DNA from 3 places in the Paenibacillus sp. FSL M7-0802 genome. Region 3 is predicted to be linked to each of the others. Evidence: riboswitches for the same ligand, from Rfam matches in the RefSeq annotation. Region 3 holds a riboswitch; each other region holds the start of a gene.

Region 1 (6,492 bases), 1.3 Mb from region 3:
ACAGATCTTCCTTATGATGTGTTTCGGCAGGGTGGCTCGACGGACAACCAGATTTTACTGCTTGGACGTCAGGGCGAGGTGAGTGAAATATCCGAAGTTTCGGAAATTGTGCGCTCAATAAGTGGTATTCACCGAGGAAAATATCATATGTATTTTCCCCAGAATAAATTGAACGCGGTAAAAGACAGGCTTCCTGCCGAAATAAGGAATTATTTTGTCAAAGAATAGACAACTATATAGAAATGTAAGTAAAAAAAGGAGATGTAAACCTTGGATTTATTCGACACTCATACTCACTTGGATGCGCCACAATTTGACGAAGATCGTGAAGAAGTTATAGCACGTGCTGTCGAATCAGGAGTAACACGGATGATCAATATCGGATTTAATCGTGAGACCATTCCATCCACCATGAAATTGGCCGAGACGTATGATTTTATTTATGCGGCAGTTGGATGGCACCCTCAGGATGCTATTACAATGCAGGAGGGCGATTTAGAATGGATTGCATCGTTATGCAGTCATAAGAAGGTTGTAGCCATCGGAGAGATCGGTCTGGATTATTATTGGGATACATCACCGAAGGATGTTCAGCATCGGGTGTTTCGAAATCAAATTGGTCTGGCTCGTGAGCTCAAAATGCCCATTGTTATTCATAACCGGGATGCACATGAAGATATTGTTAGGATATTGCGCGAGGAAAAAGCGAGTGAGATTGGAGGAGTCATGCACTCCTTTTCGGGTAGCTGGGAGACAGCCAAAATGGTGCTGGATATGGGATTTCACCTTTCCTTTGGTGGTCCAATAACGTTCAAAAATGCCAAGCAGCCAAAAGAGGTGCTCGCACAGGTGCCGCTGGACCGTCTGCTCATTGAAACTGATGCTCCCTATCTGACGCCTCATCCGTTTCGTGGGAAGCGAAATGAGTCTGCACATGTGAGACTGGTAGCAGAGGCTGCAGCCCAAATCAAAGGGATTACAGTGGAGGAATTAGTGTCAATAACGACCCAAAATGCCCTGGAACGATTTGACATTCAATGAAAAAGTGAAGAAATCGATCAAAATAAAGAGATAGACGAAGCTAATCATGAATTTGTTGCAGGAAACTCGAGAATATTACAATATTTTAACCGAATATTTTAAAAAATGTACTTGAAACCTGCTTTACAACATGCATAGAAACAGGATATCATCTTTTCAGTGAATTGTTGTTTGAATGTAAACATCAACAAGTCATTTCATGAACCAGTCTCGCTGAGTCCCTTTTACAGGGAACGGGGGAACCGATATGGCTTACAGTACGTCCGGCATATGTGCAAGAAGGGAACGTCTCTTCCGCCAGCCGGCTCGACCGAAATTCTTTCCCCGAATGGGATTGAATAGGTGGAGGAGCCGTATTTCGATTTCTTTCTGGGTCTTCGGGGTGAATGTGAAGGCGACCGCCATGAGCGGTTGACCCAAGCTAGGGCGACTCTCTACGTCCGAACCCGACAGCTAACCCCGTAAGCGTAACAAGAGAGAAGCCATCTCGTGCATGAGTTTTCCCGCATATTCACACATGCCGGAAGCCACGAAAGAGCTCTCTAGTCTCTTTCTCTGGCTTTTTTTGTTGTGAATAAAAGAAAATCTGTCATCATACTGTGGTTAAACAGGGGAGGACAGCATGCCGCGAAGACGGGTACATGGTGCAGGACAGTCGCAGTTTGGGCTTGTCTTGTAGAAAATCTGTTATAGTCACGTCAAATCTCAACTATGTCTTACTCCAGACGGCGGGCTATGTAAGGAGGACGGAGGAAATGGGCATTTTCCAAAAAAAGGATACCCATGAGTCACGCTCATCCAGCATGTCTTACGTATTGCGTTGGAAGCAAGAGAATGTGCGCCAGGCTGCTTTGGTTGCTATTTTTCTAATCGCGCTAACGATTATGATTTCAATTCTGATGTACACGCAATCTAAAAAACAAGTCTTTTTTGTCATCGATGGCAAGGCGTCTGCGGTAGAAACCCGGGAATCCAAGCTTCAAGATTTGCTGAGCGAGCATTCCATTTCACTTCAGCCGCATGATACAGTTTCCATGCCGCTAAATGGAGCAATACAGGATGGCGATCGCGTAGTCATTAAACGTGCCAATCAAGTCAGAGTATCTTCAGGCAATGAGACGAAAAAGCTGTACACAACAGAAAATACAGTAGAAGGTGCCATTCGTACCTCGGGCTATAAATTATCATCAACGGATAAAGTTTATCCTGCGTTGGATGCCTCTGTTTCGTCTAACATGGACATAAAAATCGTCCGTGTGAAGAAACAGCAGGTCGAACAGAAAAAACAGGTGCCTTATCAGGTCATCAAAACGGCCGATCCGAGTCTTTATAAAGGCGATAATCGGGTCATTCAAAGCGGCAAATCGGGTGTGGTCGTCCAGCACGTTCAAAAGGTATATCATGATGGAAAGTTGGTATCCAAACAGCTGGTTAACAAGGAAGTTGCACAGAACCGTGTGGATAAAGTCATTGCAGTAGGAACGAAGAAAAAACCGGTCGTTCTGGCTGCTTCCGTCGGTCCCAATGATGCCGTTAAGGCAACGACGGTTAGTTCGGGCAGTGCTGTCCGTAAAGCAGGCGTCAATTTTAAATATAGCAAAGTTTTACAAAATGTCTCCATGACGGCGTATTCCTCACAGGAGCCAGGTATCGGTACACGTACTGCATCCGGCGCACGTGTCACGGAAGGACGCACCATCGCGGTCGATCCGAGTGTAATTCCAATCGGCTGGTGGGTGTATATCGAAGGGGTGGGCTTCCGCCGTGCGGAGGATACCGGTGGCGCGATTAAAGGCCACAAAATCGATGTGTATTATGAGAGTTTGAGCCGAGCCAACCAATTTGGTCGTAAGCACGGTAAAACCGTTTATGTTATCGGACCGATAAAGCCTGAAATCAACTAAAACAGGTTGTGTATGTTGAGGGCAATGCGATAGTATTAACAACATAGTTATGCCATGCTAAGAAGAGGATATCCTCTTCTTATTTTGTTTTCAAAAGCAGGGAAAGATAAATATAGCTTGCTGTGTAGCAGTGGAGGGAAACGCAAATGATCAAGGAAGTGATCGTGGTAGAGGGCCGGGATGATACGGTGGCCATTCGCCGCGCTGTTGAAGCGGATACGATAGAAACTGGCGGCTCAGCCATTAATAAAATGACGCTGCGTAAAATTGCATTGGCGCAGGAGCGGCGGGGGGTCATCATTTTAACCGATCCCGATCATGCAGGGGAGCGCATCCGTAAGATTATCGCTTCCAAGGTACCCGGCTGCAAGCAGGCCTTTATACCCGAGGCAGAAGCGACGCGCAAAGGAGATATTGGCGTGGAGAATGCCTCACCGGAAGCGATCAGACACGCTCTTGCACGGGTCCATACGACAGTGGAAGGCGCCGACCCGCTGATTGAGTGGGCGGACCTGATTGATGCTGGACTCATCACCCACCCCAATGCTGCTGCACGCCGTATGGCCTTAGGGAATGTGCTGGGTATTGGTTATTGTAACGGAAAGCAGCTACATAAACGGCTCTCTGTATTTCAGATCAGCCGCGAGGAATTTGCCGGGGCGCTGGCACAAATTGAAAGTGAAGGATTGTGATATCCGTATGACAGGGATTCAAGATATAGCAACACCGCGGCGTACGAAGGACATTATTCAACGGCACGGTTTTTCGTTCAAAAAGAGTTTGGGACAAAATTTCCTGATTGATCAAAATATTCTCAATAAGATTGTAAATGCTGCCGGATTGGATGAGACGAAGGGCGCACTTGAGATCGGTCCTGGGATTGGTGCTTTGACCGAGAAGCTGGCCCAATCAGCCAAGGCAGTTACCGCTGTCGAGATTGACCAGCGGCTACTGCCAATTCTCGAAGAAGTGTTGGCCCCTTACGAGCATGTGAAGGTACGTCATGGAGATGTGTTGAAGCTGGATTTGCGCGAGGTGTTCGCAACCGATTTTGCAGACGTGAGCAAAGTAAGTGTCGTGGCTAATCTGCCGTACTACGTTACTACACCGATTCTGATGAGGCTGCTGGAGGACAAGCTCCCTTTGGAGAATATCGTCGTTATGATCCAAAAAGAAGTGGCTGAGCGTATGGCTGCGTCTCCTGGAACGAAGGATTACGGCAGCCTGAGCATTGCGGTGCAATATTACAGCGAACCTGAATTAGTCTGTATTGTGCCGAATACAGTATTTATTCCCCAGCCGAATGTGGAGTCTGCAGTCATCCGGTTGCGTGTACGGGAAGCCCCTCCAGTGGAAGTGGTGGATGAGAAGCATTTTTTTGAAGTGGTTCATGCTGCTTTTGCCCAGCGTCGTAAAACCATTTCCAATAACCTAAAAAGCCGTTTCTTCACCAAAGAGAACAGGGACACGCTGGAGCCGTTGTTGCAACAAGCTGGTATTGAACCCTCCCGTCGAGGAGAAACGCTAAGTATTGAGGAATTTGCGCGTCTCAGCGCTGTGCTGTTGGAGGCAGGTATATCCTAAGCTGGAACCAAACTGTGCATTCACCCATACGATATAGGAGGGGTGATACAGTGTGATGAGTTTAGGAGACTTGGTCGTTCGGAAATCGTACGGCGGAGATGTCACGTTTCGTGTTGAGGACATCCAGCGGGATAAAGCGATCATTAAGGGAATAGAATTTCGGCTGCTGGCCGATTCCCCAGTGAACGATCTGGTCAGAGTGCCTGCAGACCAGATTAGCGGTAAGACTCAGCAGGCCCATATTAAGGCTGGTGAGTCTCTTAATCTGTTGCAACGGGCACGCCAGCAGCAAGCTGCTCGTAGTCAGGCAGCTCTGGTTGGGGACTGGAGTGATCCGGTCGAGTCAACGTATTTTGAAATGCCGGGAAAGGTTCTTCATCTGGATGGAGATCCCGGCTATTTGAAAAAATGTCTCAGTTTATATGAACAGCTCCGTGTTCCTGCAGAGGGACATCACGTTCACGAATCGGCAATGGCGGACACGTTGTACCGACTGCTTCCCCGTATCCGTCCGGATATCGTAGTCATTACCGGACATGACGGTGTGCTGAAGCAGCCACAGCCTTACGATTTGTACAGCTTGAAAAGTTATAAAAATTCGCAAAATTTTGTGGCGGCGATTCAGGTAGCAAGACAATATGAACGTCATCTGGATTCGCTGACGATTGTAGCGGGGGCGTGCCAGTCCCATTTTGAGGCGCTGCTACGTGCGGGAGCGAACTTCGCCAGCTCACCAGGGCGTATCCTGATTCACGCGCTGGACCCCGTTTACGTGGCTGCCAAGGCGGCCTTTACTTCGATCCGTGATACGGTCAACATGGGGGACCTGTTTCACCAGACAATCAGTGGCAGTCGCGGAGTGGGTGGAATTGAAACTAGGGGAAGCTATCGCATCGGCCTGCCGAAGCTTGAAAATTTGTCTACGCTTAAAGTAACGCCTTCCGCAATCTAGGATTCAAATGTGCCAATAGGATTAATCTGAACAAAAAGCCTCTGCTTTCAGAGGCTTTTTGTCATTTTTTATATAAATTATTCCTGTTCGCAAAAAATTAAATTGACAACTTATTTTTCGTGTTGTTATAATATTTAGCTTGATTTGACAATCCCTCTAAAATTCGTTATAATGGACAAGGAAAGAGGTGGTCGTTAGGCAATGGCTAAAAATACGCTGTTGGAAATCAAACGCAGTCTCGACGCACATGTAGGGCAAAAAATTTTGCTGCGGGCTAACGGCGGACGCCGTAAGACCGTCGAACGAACTGGTGTCTTGGAAGAAACGTACCCTTCTGTTTTTATCGTCAAGCTGGATCAGGAGCAACAGACGTTTAAACGTGTCTCCTACAGCTATGCTGACATTCTTACCGAGTCGGTGGAAGTCAGCGTATATGATCCCGACTCCCATACAAGTGTAGTCGAATATTTTGAAACACCTTAATTAATTTCGTGATTTATACCAGCTTTCCAGGTTTAACGACGGCTTCGTCATTTCAAATGACGGGGCCGTTTTGTATATACAGAGCAGGATGAAGCATGACATCTCTGCACATACTAAGCCGGGAATGATCTTCCTTATTCCATTGCCGAAGGAGGCGTATGTATGAGCCGAAGAAGACGGAGTGTCATGTCGGAGGAGCTAAAGTACGAGCTGGCCAAAGATCTTGGATTTTACGACACGGTCAAGGAAGAAGGCTGGGGAGGCATTAAAGCCAAGGATGCGGGCAATATGGTCAAGCGGGCTATCCAACTTGCCGAGCAGGCAGCTTCCCGCAAATCGTAGCCATCGGTGGTGCTGATGAAAAGCGGGGATATCCGGGATTAGACCGGGTCATCTCCGCTTTTTTGAACCTCATGACTTGACACGCTGAGTCTGATATAATATGTTAAGCTGTCTTGAGGGAAAAGTTGAAGGTGGGTGAACGCCTTGAAAATATATGAAAAAGCACCGGCGAAAATCAATTTAATG
Region 2 (6,492 bases), 1.6 Mb from region 3:
CACCCTACGGTGAAATCACGGAGCCTCAAATCCAGTGGGCACGTCGTCATGGCTACATGATTGTCAATTGGAATGTAGACTCTCTCGACTGGAAGGGACTAAGTAAAACACAAATTCAGCGCAATGTGATCCCAGCTACTGGGCCTGGCTCTATTATTTTAATGCACGCAGGTGGAGGTCAAAGTTCCAACTTGCAAGGCACTGTTCAAGCTCTGCCGGGTCTAATTCACTCTCTAAAAGCTAAGGGCTACAAATTTGTCACAGTCCCCCGGCTACTCCACACATCGGAACAGAAATAACCATATGTTTATGATTGAGCTACAAGCTAAAGCAACGTAAAAAGGCTGTCTTACCAGCAGAAGTTTTCTGCTCGTCAAGACAGCCTTTTTTATGGATAGGACCTGATAAGAGTCTGACCTAGTTATATGCGGTAGGATACAGGCATTAAGTTTACATAATATATATTATGTTTAATTAAACCATATATACGTATAATGCTATTTATCAATAACGTACAGCTTCACATTTTGAAATCCAAAGTCGTTCACAAATGATTTGTTGCCAGGAATAAAGATATCAATCCGTTTTCCTGTAATGGCGCTGCCCTGATCGCGAGCGACAGCTACAAAAGAATGATCCGGCAAACCTGGGTGGGAATAGCCTGTAACCAGCACTTTCGTGCCCATCGGAATGACGTTCGGGTCTACCGCAATTGTACCTAGTTTAAGCGGATTGCCGTAGTAGTCCACTGCTCCCCATTTACCATTCTCATCGGCTGCGGCAGAATACGCAGTAGCCTTAACGTCGACTATTTTGCTATAGTTAAATGTTTTGCCCCACGCTTCAATCGCTGGCCCCTCATTCGCTGGTGCTTTCTCCGTAAGAAGCTGAGGCTTCGAATCCGAAGCTGCATTCACACTTTTTTCACCAGGTACCTTAATTTGCAGACCTGCATATATATTGTTAGAGGCAATGTTTGGGTTCGCCTTCGTCAGCTCGTCCACTGATACTCCATAACGTTGAGCAAGCAAAAAGAAGGTATCGCCATCTTTGGCAGTATGAAGCGAAGCAGCATCCGCTACTCCAGCTGTCTGTGCCAGCCCTGCAATGGCTGCGGCAAGCACCGCAAATTTCATGGTTTTTCCAATATGTTTTAGATGTTTCAAAGATATGTACCTCCTCTGTTATGCCTGCGAAGTTAGCTGTCGGATTCGGACTCAGGAGAAGCCCTATGCTTGTGCAATTCACCCCTAGGCATATTCCATATCGTCTTATGACGTATCGGAAAGACTGCCGTTGTTACGTCCCCCGCACTTCCCATAGTTTGGGCCCAGCATTCAGCGTTTTTCATAACCGCATGCTGTCCCGGTAAGTTTTGGCTTACTGCATAATATCACAATTTTGTAACCTTATCCGCATGAAAATGTTGGGAACCTTGAACATCATACTATACTCGTTACAATTTTGTCACCAAGAAATCGATATTTGTTACGAAAATATGGTGAAATGGTGACAAAAAAAGAAAAAGCCCTCCGTCAAACGGAGGGCTTTTTTATAGCTCATATCAGCACTTTCTTACAATACTTTGGCAAGAAAATCACGGGTGCGATCATGGCTTGGAGTACCAAATACCTGCTCTGGTGTACCTTGTTCCACAATTTGACCGTTATCCATAAAGATGATTCGATCGCCTACCTCGCGGGCAAAGCCCATTTCATGCGTCACGATTACCATGGTCATGCCGCCTTCGGCGAGCTTCTTCATTACATCCAGAACCTCTCCAACCATTTCAGGGTCCAATGCAGAAGTCGGCTCATCGAACAGCATTACGTGCGGCTGCATGGCCAAAGCACGCGCAATCGCAATACGTTGCTTCTGACCACCGGATAGCTGGTTCGGATAGGTATTCTTCTTATCCTCAAGCCCTACGGTACGCAGGAGTTCTAGCGCAATTTTTTCCGCTTCCTTCCCTGACTGTCTTCTAACCTGCGTTGGTGCAAGCGTCAGATTCTGCAACACTGTTTTATGCGGGAACAGATTAAAATGCTGGAACACCATCCCCATCTTCTCCCGGGTTACATTAATATTATGACCACGAGCTGTAATCGGCTCGCCCTCAAACAAAATCTCCCCGTCCGTAGGCTGTTCTAGCAGATTCATGCAACGTAAAAACGTACTCTTCCCCGAACCGCTGGGACCGATGATGACGACGACTTCACCTTTGGCGATATCTATATCAATGCCTTTTAAAATCTCATTCTTGCCGAACGATTTACGCAGTTGTTTAACGGTGATCACTGGCTCTCAACTTCCTTTCCCATAAACCCAGCAGCTTAGACAAGCTGAATGTCATTACAAAATAAATAGCGGCTGCGATTACGAACGGACTTAATCCTTCGTAGGTAATGTTCTTAATGACCTGGGCCTGATACATAATATCCACCATCCCAATGGTCGAAATAATGGATGATTCTTTAATGATCGTAATAAACTCATTACCGATAGCAGGCAAAATAGATTTAAACGCTTGCGGCAAAATGACATGACGCATAGCTTTGCCTCGTCCCATACCCAATGAACGGGCAGCCTCCATCTGTCCACGGTCTACTGCCTGGATACCTGCACGGAAAATTTCAGCCAGATATGCCGAGCTATTCAGAGACAATGTGATTATACCAGACTGGAGTGGAGTAAAATTGACACCCAGCGTCAAAGCAACCCCGTAGTGAATAATCATGAGTTGCACCAGCATAGGTGTGCCACGCAGTATCTCTACATAAGTGGTACCTAACCACTCAATGATGCGTACTCCACTCATACGTAGCAAGGATATGATCAGACCAATGATGAATCCGAACAGTACTCCGAGCGCAGACAGCAACAAGGTGTAGCCGATACCCGTAGCGTATAAACTGCGGTATTTCCAAAAAATATCTACAATGTTATTAGAAGAAACCTGACGATCCGCAGAAAGTGCACTCGCTTCCGTGGAAAACTTCTCAATCGACCCGTCTGCTTTCAGGCGAGCCAACGTTTTATTTACAGAAGCAAGCAATTCTGCATTCCCTTTACGGATACCTACAGCTGTTTCTGCTCCCGCATCCTCAGGCACAGCCTTGGCAAGGGTTACGGTACCGTCTAACGTGTATCCTTTAGCAACCGTATCTTCGATCACGACAGCGTTCACACGCTGGGTCCGCAGCTGGAGTACCAGGTCAGATATTTTATCCAGTGAAGTTACAGAGGCATTGGGCACTTTTTGAGCAATCTCTTCCTGAATACTTCCCTTTTGTGCTCCGATCTTCTCGCCTTTCAAAGCATCCATCGTCGGATATTTGTCTTTATCCTCTGGGCGTACCATGATGACTTGCTTGGAGCGATAGTATACATCCGAAAAATCAATACTCTTTCTGCGTTCATCCGTTGGTGTCATACCGGACAGTACCAAGTCTACACGACCACTTTGCAGAGCAGGCAGCAAAGAGTCAAAACTCATGTCTTCAGGGACCATCTCCGCATCCAAATCTTTGGCGATTTCCTTGGCGATATCCACATCGAACCCAACAATGGTATCCTTACCGTTAATGACTTTATGAAACTCATACGGCGGAAAGTCGGCACTCATGCCCACTACAAGTTTTTTCTGTGGCTTTGCTTCCGTTCCGTATGCATTGAGCATGGGAAGACCAGTCAACAGCAAGATAACCGCCGTCAAAACCAGGGCGGTAAAACGATATGCCTTTTTCAATCTTTTTTTCTCTCCTTAAATTCTTTATAATAAATAAGATTGTGTCATTATAAATGAATATGCATGATTATGCAATGAATGTTATAGTACAATTTCAGCATACCTAACGCAGTACCTACATTACAGCTTATATAAAGGAGTTTTCAGCATGGATTTTAAACAGACCATTCAACAGACCATCGAGCAGCATGCCCCACGGTTTAAGGACATTTCGTTATTTATTGGCGCAAATCCTGAACTTGGAAACGAGGAATTTCTGGCCGCTGCCCGTTTAAAAGAAGAACTGGTTTTTCACGGATTTGAGGTCCAGGCACCTGTATTGGGCATAGAAACAGCCTTTATTGCAACTTACAAAGCTGCAAAACCCGGGCCGGTTGTCGCTTTTCTGGCAGAATATGACGCTCTGAAAGGTCTAGGACACGCCTGTGGGCACCATTTGATATGTATGATGAGTACTGGTGCTGCCGTCGGCCTCAAGTCGATCATCGACGAAACTGGTGGAGAAGTACGGGTATATGGCACACCTGCCGAAGAAACACGCGGTGCAAAGGTCCCTATGGCCGCTGCCGGATTGTTTGATGATTGCGACATCGCACTTATGACGCATCCTTATGACCGTTACGAAAAATCAGGCAAATCACTGGCGATTGATGCTGTACAATTCGAATTTTTTGGTCAATCTGCTCACGCGGCTGCCAGCCCGCACGAAGGCATTAACGCGCTGGACGCTGTGATTCAAACGTTCAATGGCATCAATGCGTTCCGTCAACAAGTAAAAAGTACAGTGCGTATCCATGGGATCATTAACCAGGGTGGGCAAGCAGCCAATATTATTCCTGATTACGCCTCAGCCCAATTTTATGTAAGAGCGGCTACACGTCAAGAACTGAACCCACTGACTCGCCGTGTTATTCAAATTGCTGAAGGAGCTGCTTTACAGGCCGGGTGTCGTTTGGAGACCTCCAATTATGAGACTTCTTATGATGAAATGGTCACGAACCGTGTACTTTCCGATGCGTTTACCGCAAATTTGGTGCAGGCTGGCATTTCACAAGAAGATATAACGGAAGGCGAAGATCACGGCTCCATGGATATCGGAAATGTATCGCTTCATTGCCCTGCTATCCATCCTTACATTCAAGTTATTGACGAGAAGCATGCCTTGCATACACCAGAATTCCGCGATTTGGCGATGCAGGACCGGGCCATGGAAGGAACGCTGCTGGCTGCGAGAACTTTGGCATGGACTGCTTGCGATGTAATCACGAATCCTGAACTGCTAGCCCGGATAAAAAAAGAATTCGCTCTGCTGAATAACGAACGCTAAATCTTAATTCCGTGTTCTTTCAGAAAGGAGTAGTCAGCCATCATGGATAGTATGAGCAGCTTTTGGACGTTGTTTATTGTGGTGATCCTCTTCATTTTTTGGTTTATATTCCGTGCAATACGCAGAAACCGGGGAAACAGAAAAACACGGAGCCGGAATGCTTTTTTCCTCAGCTCCCCATCCCCTTCGTCCCTTGCGCAGGAGCGTCATCCAGAGATTAGGAGCTGATGCAGCTACTGGAGCAATCCATTCCCGCCTCCTATGCTCATAGCGTAAGGAGTCGTGTAATCGAAGCCCACCCTGAGCTGACGGAGCAAGAATATGATTGGCGCTGGCATGAGCTAAAACGATATTTTATGCTATGCGCGATTATGAATCGAGTGCCTATGTTCAGTAGCGATATGGATGAATTATGGCACGAAATGTTGATGTTTACCCGCGAATATCAGCAATTCTCGGAAGCTTTTTTTGGTCGTATGCTTCACCATGCGCCTCATTCCGGCGGCTCTCAGCCGATGCCTGAGGAGCGGGCGTGGTTTGACTGGTTGTATGTAGAATGCTTTGGCTGGAACCGCTATAGCGCCAGTTTGTGGGGAACTTTTTTTAATCATCCATTACCGAGCGACGAGCTTTCGCGCTATTACAAACTCACAACTTCCGTGCAGCCAGCAGGTGACCGCTGGAATACGCAGGAGGATATAGCTATTTCACAGCAGGCCCAACAAGCGGTTCATAAGATTGTACAACATCTGCACGAGCGGGTGAATAAAGCGGTGGATGATCCTGAGGGTAAGCAATTGCCTAAGGTCAACTATTTACAGGTCGACTATTTGTTATTAGCTGTTGTGTGGTATTCATGGTATCAACCTGAACAATTTGCCATACACATGCACCCGGATGCTTCAGGTAATGCCGTATTAGCTAGCTCATTCGGCTGTAGCTCGGCAAGCGGCTGTTCAAACTGGGATACACATCACTCGCACCATCATTCCTCCCATGACAGTTCTCATCATGGAGGCTCTTCTCATCATGATTCAGGCGATTCTGGTAGCCATTCTTCGTGTAGCAGTGGCTCTTCATGTGGAAGCAGCTGTGGTGGTGGGGGCGACTGATCATAGTAAAAAAGGGAATTCCTCAGCCAGAAAACTTGGCTAAAGGGATTCCCTTTTTCATTAACATGACTGGGGTGTTCCTATTCTGTTCAGTCCGTTTTTGTTAGCAAATGGTAAATATCCATATACGCTTCGGCTGAAACATCCCAACTATATTCTCCTGCAAAAGCCGTCTGTGTAAGCTTCGACCAATGCTCAGATTGGCGATAAAAATGAACAGCACGACGAATGGTGTTCAACATATCATGTGCATTGTAGTTCGTGAAACTAAATCCGTTTCCTTCACCTGTGGATTCATTGTAAGC
Region 3 (6,492 bases):
CGCTGTGAAGTTCGTCACCAAATGCTCAACAAAAAATAGAGCCAACGGAATGACGCCAAGAAGCGAATGCAGCTTTCTGGAATAAAATCCTCTCATCTAGGTCATGCTCCCTTCTCCCAATAATAGCGTTTTCAATAGTAATATAACATATAAAATGACAGTTCCCGACAGGAAATGTCCAACAAGGTGTCCCTTATTAGGAAAAACAAAAGTGTGAACATCTTGTGTCGCTTTCATGTTACTCCTTTTCGGCTTATAATGGAATTGCAATATACGTATTAATTATTATGTCTTTTTTGCATATAGAGAGGAAGTGGATGATTTGTTTGAGGATTTGAACGCTTTTGCCGTCATTGTCGAGCAGTCCAGCCTGAATAAAGCCTCCAAACTGCTGAATCTGTCCCAACCTGCCCTGTCTCGCAAAATTGCCAAGCTGGAGGAAGAGCTGGGTGTGAATCTCTTTGATCGTCGGGGCAAACGGCTCGAAATTACGTCCACTGGCCGATTTGTTTATACATTCGCACTAGAGCAACGGCAACGACAGCTTCGCTTTTTACAAAAGCTGTCCCAGCACAAAAATGAAGCCCAGAGTATGCTTACACTCGGCGCAAGCCTCACAACACTCCAAACGACGCTGCCTACCCTCGTCGAAGCTTTCATGAGCAAGCATCCTCAAACCGAGCTGAAGCTGCTCACCGGTAAAACCCATGAAATCGTCGCCTTTGTACGTGATAAAAAAGCAGACGCCGGTATTGTCGGGTCTGCCATTCATGAAGCTGGACTGCGTTGCATTCCGCTATTTGATGATCATTTGGAGCTTGTTGTTCCCATTGGACATGAATTAACCGTCAAGACAGGAACGGCCTCGATGAAAGACCTGCAAGGATTGCCGATGATTATTTTCTCCAAAGGAACCTGGTATCGCAGTCTGACGGATGACTTATTCCAGCGCAGCGGCATCATGCCGGATATCCGCATGGAAATCGACTCCTTCGAGGCAATTGTACGCCTGCTTCCAACCTGTAAGGCTTCCGCCTTGCTACCCAAATCCTATTTGCGCAGCGAACTATTACGGGATAATGGACTCACTGCATTATACTTGCCCGATTTGAAGGAGACACGCCGAACGACCTCCCTCATTTACTCGGAGACGACCGATCTCGGTCCGACAGCACGACGCTGGATTAGCGAGACACGTGCGTCGTTTGCAGGCTACCGTATGGTGTAGAGGGTTTAGCCCTCTTCATTGACATTAACAACCTCATCCTCAAAGCGACCGATATTGTCATTCGAGCCGATGATGACCATAATATCGTCTGCTTTTAGCCGATCCATAGCCGTCGGTGCGATCAGGATACCGTTCGCCGTATGAAGCGCCACGACACTACAACCAAAGCGAGTACGGGCATTTAGCTCTGCTAGCGTTTTTCCATTCAGACATGCAGGTACATTGAGTTCCACAATACTGTATTCTTTGGACAACTCCAAATAATCGAGCAAATTAGGCGTGACTAGCTGATGAGCCACCCGGATACCCATATCCCGTTCTGGATAAATGATCCGGTCCACACCGAGCTTCTCTAACGCACGCCCGTGCAGCACAGATATGGCTTTGGCTACGACTTTTTTCACACCCAGCTCCTTCAGCAAAATGGCGGTCAGGATGCTTACCTGAATGTCATCACCAATAGCAACAATGCCGCAATCGAAATTACGGATGCCCAGTGATCGCAATGAGTCTTCATCGGTAGCGTCCGCCACGACAGTATGTGTCAACATCTCACTCATACTGTCCACCACATCCTCATTCCGGTCAATGCCTAGCACCTCGCACCCCATATCCACCAATTGCAAAGCCAGGCTTGAGCCAAACCGCCCCAAGCCAATAACTACAAACTGCTGCGTTTTCATATCTACTCGAAAACTCCCTTATCTGAATCAATTTCATAAATGAGGATTTTACAAAAATCCTGAAATAATTAAACCAACGAAATGAATATGAAATGATTCATCCTATAATCATTTTGCCTTCCGGATGACGATATAATTCTTTACCCTTTTTCGGCCCCAGTGCATAAGCTAGCGTGAGTGGCCCCAGTCTACCTGCAAACATCGTCAGGGTAATCACCAGCTTGCCTATGACTGTCAAATCAGGTGTAAGCCCTATCGACAGCCCCACCGTACCAAACGCAGACACCGTCTCGAACAAGATCATCAAAAAATGATGATCTTCGGTTGCCGACAAAATCATGGTCACCCCGATCACGAACAGCAGCCCCAGCAGTGTAATGGTCAAAGCCTTGTAAATTCGTCCCTGCGCAAGTCGGTACCTGAACAGCACAATATCTTCACGCCCCCGTAGCATCGAAATCACGGCTCCAATGAGCAGCGCGAATGTTGTGGTCTTAATCCCGCCTCCAGTAGAGCCAGGAGAAGCCCCGATAAACATGAGTATGATGATAAAAAACTGCGTAGCCTGCCGCAAGCCTCCAATGTCCAGCGTATTGGCACCTGCGGTACGGGGGGTAACGGACTGGAATAAAGATCCCAGCAGTTTACCACCCCAATCAAGCGAGCCAAGAGTCTTTGGATTCGTAAATTCAAATACAAAAATCACGAGCGTGCCGACTACAATCATAGCGCCCGTCATGCTGAGTACCACCTTAGTATGCAAGGACAGTCTCTTGCGCTTGCGATATTCTGCCAGATCCGACATCACTACAAAACCAATGCCGCCTGAAATAATCAGGAACATAGCTGTAAAATTAACAATCGGATCATATACATAACCTGTCAGGCTGCGAAAGTGCCCGAATAAGTCAAAACCAGCATTGTTAAACATGGAGATGGCATGCCAAATCCCAAAATAAATCGCCCTGCCTACAGGCATATCAAACGACCAGCGAATCGCAAATATTGCAGCACATACGCCCTCAATGACCAGCGAGTACAGCAGCACCTTACGAATCAATCCGACAATTCCTTCGACAGAGGTCTGATTCATCGCTTCCTGTAAAATGAGGCGCTCCCGTAAGGAAATCCGACGTTTGAACACCAGCGCGATCAAGGTAGCCATAGTCATAAAGCCCAGGCCGCCGATCTGAATGAGCGCAGCGATAACAACTTGACCAAAGGTTGTAAAAAAGGTCCCCGTATCCTTTACGACAAGCCCTGTAACACAGGTCGCGGAAGCGGCAGTAAACAAAGCGTCTATAAACGCAAGTGGCTTTCCTGTTGTATTGGAGATCGGCAGCATTAACAATAAACTACCTATTAGAATGATAATGGCAAAGCCCGCAACGAATATCTGCGGTGGAGAAAGCCGGAGCCAGCTTGCATTGGGATTCATCTATTCATCACTTCTCTCCTAATCCTTAAAACTATAAAAACAGTGATTTAATACGGTGTAAGCCCGCTACGCGTTCCATTTGATCTTCCGATCGTCGTTGCCCCTAATTTTTTTGATTTTTCCAAACCTTTAGTAACTATAATTAGCATTCCCTGAATACAGGAAGAATGCATGTCAAGCACTACTCTGCCCCCTGTGCTATTGGCGGGCAGCAGCGAAGGAAGCAGAATTGTTCTGAAGAAGCGAAGCGTTTGCCTTTATCTCCGGATTTTAACCATTAAAGGGGTTATACAATCAAAAAATCCGGGGATAACAGCAATCGGAAGAATAATCTGCACCCGCAGCGGTCTAACCAATCCAAACACTTTTATACGCACAAAAATAGACACCGGAAAACCGAGTGCCTGACTTGGTTCCTGCTCATAGCCTACGAGGTTAGCTGACGGATTCGGGCAGCACAGTATGCCCTATTTACACATCCAATCCAGCAGGATCGGCTGTAAAATTCACCCCAGTAACATGGTTCCCCCGTTTTCTCATAGAAATTCGGCTCAACTGTATATCATTACCTATGTATTTTATAGGCATTGCCTCAAGATTATAATCCTTCTATATCCAGATCACAAAACCGATTTCGCCGAAAAAACGTGAAATTGGCTTTATTTTGCGAATGGGCATCGTTTAATCGCAGCTTATCTTATTTTATTGGAACTTTAAAGTGCTTTCACTCTATTTTCATGAATATCGCTGGTCTGTTGGCGGGAACCTGTGCAGTATGATATCTTTAATGGATGTTCTTATTTACAGATTAAGGAGGAAACTCATGAATCCTATCGGGAAACCGGTCGTGCTCACGGCCAACTTCAAAAAATTAGGCTTGCTGGGCGGGATTGGCCTGATTTGCTTTTTTATCTTTCAATTGCTTATTCCCTCGCTTAGTAATCCGAGTCCAGAATCAGTAATGAACGCAAAGGTCATCAGCAAACAAGAAGCGGTCATACACGCATTGGACTTTGCCCGCTCCGAGTTGGGCTATACTGAATCACAGCCAGAGGAGCCTGTCGTGACCTATCAGGCCGAAACAGATTTGTACGGTTATTTATCTAGAGAAAAACTGCTTCAACAGTACGACCGTACATGGAAGAAAAATTACCCTTACGAAACCTTTCGGGTTGATCTGCCTGAATCCTCAGCGAAAAGCAAACTGCAAATTCATGTGGATTTATCCACTGGGAAGGTCGTTAGCTTTAAACGGATCACCTCCAGTACCAATTACACACAGGCTGATATTTCTACGGATGAAGAAGCACGTAACAGGCTTATACGTGTAGCTGAGGACGGCATGACGCTTGAAGCCAAGGAGCAGGCGGCCGCAGTATGGGTCAAGCGCTTTGGCTTTAAGCCGTCGGACTTGAAGCTCGCCACCACTGAAAAAGAAGGTGGATTAAAGTATACCGTAGACGATAAAAAAATCGGCGCCTCGGTACTTACACTGGCTTTTACTTTCGAAGACGGTGATGTTCGCTCCTTCTCTCAAAGCTTTTCGGCCCCGTCGTCCTATACCGATTATATCGAAAAGCAAACATTTTGGGCGAATTGGATGACCTATGCGGGTTATGCCCTATTTAGCTTTGTGCTGGGTGTTCTTGCCATTGTGTATGCGTCACTCACCCGACGACATACTTCATTTGTACGCGGCATTGTTCTGTCCCAGCTATACTTTATTGCAAGTATAGCTGGGACAATGAACATGCTGCCTTTATTGCAAGCAGAAGCAGGCGGTAAGGGCATGCTTATATTTCTTATGGTGTTCCAGATTGGTGTTACCTTCTTCATGGCAGTAGCGCTCTACTTCTCCTTGGTCGGCGGTGACGGACTTATGCGTCAGGTTGGACTGAATGCATGGCCGCGTGCGAAAGAGCCGGGCTACGGGCTGTATGTGCTTCGCAGTATGTATGTTGGCTACTTGTGGGCCTTTATTTTACTCGGGGTACAATCCATCTTATTCTTTATACTGGAGCGCACATTTAATACATTCTCCACAACAGATGCCACGCAATCCCCTTACAATATGGCTTATCCATGGTTACTGCCGATTATGGCCTGGATGGCAGGTATTGGAGAAGAGACTGTCTACCGTCTGTTTGGTATTCCGATGGTCAAAAAAATAGTGAAAAACACTTTTGTTGCTTGTCTGATCACCACGCTGATTTGGGCACTGGGACATACACTTTATCCGATCTATCCGGTGATTTCTAGACCTATTGAGCTGACTTTTCTTGGTTTGCTGTTCAGTTTTGTGTTCCTGCGTTACGGTTTTATTGCCGCCATGTTCAGCCACGTTATTTTTGACAGCATTCTAATGGGGCTTAGTGTAATGAGTCTGGGAGACACTGTGAATGTGAGCGCTGGTCTATTCTGGATCTTACTTCCAGCCATTGTGGGCTACATCATTTATTGGTTTAGTCCTAAAAAGCCAAATCGAATTATGTTTGAACCTATTAAAAAAGAGGAGCCGTATTCTACGACTCCTCCTCCCGAAGGGCAGCTATAATCTGACGCGCAAGCTTATCCCCAATAGAGAGAGGCCGGAATTCTTCAACGCTGGCCTCTCTTATTTTTTTGAGTGATCCAAAATGCTTGAGCAGTAACTTACGCCGTTTCTCGCCGATGCCTGGAATAGAGTCCAACCGAGAAGTCACCATAGATTTGCCGCGTTGCTCGCGGTGGAACGTGATGGCAAAACGGTGAACCTCGTCCTGAATCCGTTGCAGCAGATAAAATTCTTCGCTATTGCGTGCAAGTGTCACGGCCTCAGAGGACTCTCCCACTAATAGTTGGGAAGTTCTATGTTTGGCATCCTTCACCAGACCACACACAGGAATGAACAAACCCAGCTCATTTTGCAGTACATCGGTCGCCGCCTTAATTTGTCCACGTCCACCATCCACAACGATCAAGTCGGGACGTTCCAGATTTTCCTTAAGCACACGTTCATATCTACGCCGAATAACCTCACGCATCGTTTCATAATCATCGGGTCCCTGTACAGAACGGATCTTATATTTTCGATACTCCTTCTTGGCAGGCTTGCCATCAATAAACACGATCATGGCGGAGACTGGATCGGAACCCTGGATGTT

What was found. Region 3 has a riboswitch for cyclic di-AMP ahead of MHB54_RS18595 (TrkH family potassium uptake protein). Riboswitches for the same ligand answer to the same signal wherever they lie in the genome.
Region 1: another riboswitch for cyclic di-AMP. It lies ahead of MHB54_RS12885 (3D domain-containing protein); the one in region 3 lies ahead of MHB54_RS18595 (TrkH family potassium uptake protein).
Region 2: another riboswitch for cyclic di-AMP. It lies ahead of MHB54_RS25605 (3D domain-containing protein); the one in region 3 lies ahead of MHB54_RS18595 (TrkH family potassium uptake protein).

The regions. Positions count from the first base shown of each region.
Region 1 is NZ_JBBOSD010000001.1:2,767,496-2,773,987, reverse strand. Features, by position in the region: gene MHB54_RS12895 (HD domain-containing protein) at 1-228, shown strand, start outside; gene MHB54_RS12890 (TatD family hydrolase) at 271-1,041, shown strand; cyclic di-AMP (ydaO/yuaA leader) riboswitch at 1,243-1,525, shown strand; gene MHB54_RS12885 (3D domain-containing protein) at 1,797-2,945, shown strand; gene rnmV (ribonuclease M5) at 3,092-3,637, shown strand; gene rsmA (16S rRNA (adenine(1518)-N(6)/adenine(1519)-N(6))-dimethyltransferase RsmA) at 3,645-4,529, shown strand; gene yabG (sporulation peptidase YabG) at 4,585-5,481, shown strand; gene veg (biofilm formation stimulator Veg) at 5,683-5,964, shown strand; gene MHB54_RS12860 (small, acid-soluble spore protein, alpha/beta type) at 6,127-6,306, shown strand; gene ispE (4-(cytidine 5'-diphospho)-2-C-methyl-D-erythritol kinase) at 6,451-6,492, shown strand, end outside.
Region 2 is NZ_JBBOSD010000001.1:5,586,543-5,593,034, reverse strand. Features, by position in the region: gene MHB54_RS25610 (polysaccharide deacetylase family protein) at 1-299, shown strand, start outside; gene MHB54_RS25605 (3D domain-containing protein) at 498-1,166, opposite strand; cyclic di-AMP (ydaO/yuaA leader) riboswitch at 1,173-1,341, opposite strand; gene MHB54_RS25600 (amino acid ABC transporter ATP-binding protein) at 1,576-2,298, opposite strand; gene MHB54_RS25595 (ABC transporter substrate-binding protein/permease) at 2,285-3,748, opposite strand; gene MHB54_RS25590 (M20 family metallopeptidase) at 3,897-5,075, shown strand; gene MHB54_RS25585 (hypothetical protein) at 5,303-6,187, shown strand; gene glgA (glycogen synthase GlgA) at 6,277-6,492, opposite strand, start outside.
Region 3 is NZ_JBBOSD010000001.1:4,036,481-4,042,972, reverse strand. Features, by position in the region: gene MHB54_RS18610 (succinate dehydrogenase cytochrome b558 subunit) at 1-96, opposite strand, end outside; gene MHB54_RS18605 (LysR family transcriptional regulator) at 323-1,228, shown strand; gene MHB54_RS18600 (potassium channel family protein) at 1,234-1,911, opposite strand; gene MHB54_RS18595 (TrkH family potassium uptake protein) at 2,009-3,349, opposite strand; cyclic di-AMP (ydaO/yuaA leader) riboswitch at 3,759-3,911, opposite strand; gene MHB54_RS18590 (CPBP family intramembrane glutamic endopeptidase) at 4,173-5,903, shown strand; gene uvrC (excinuclease ABC subunit UvrC) at 5,872-6,492, opposite strand, start outside.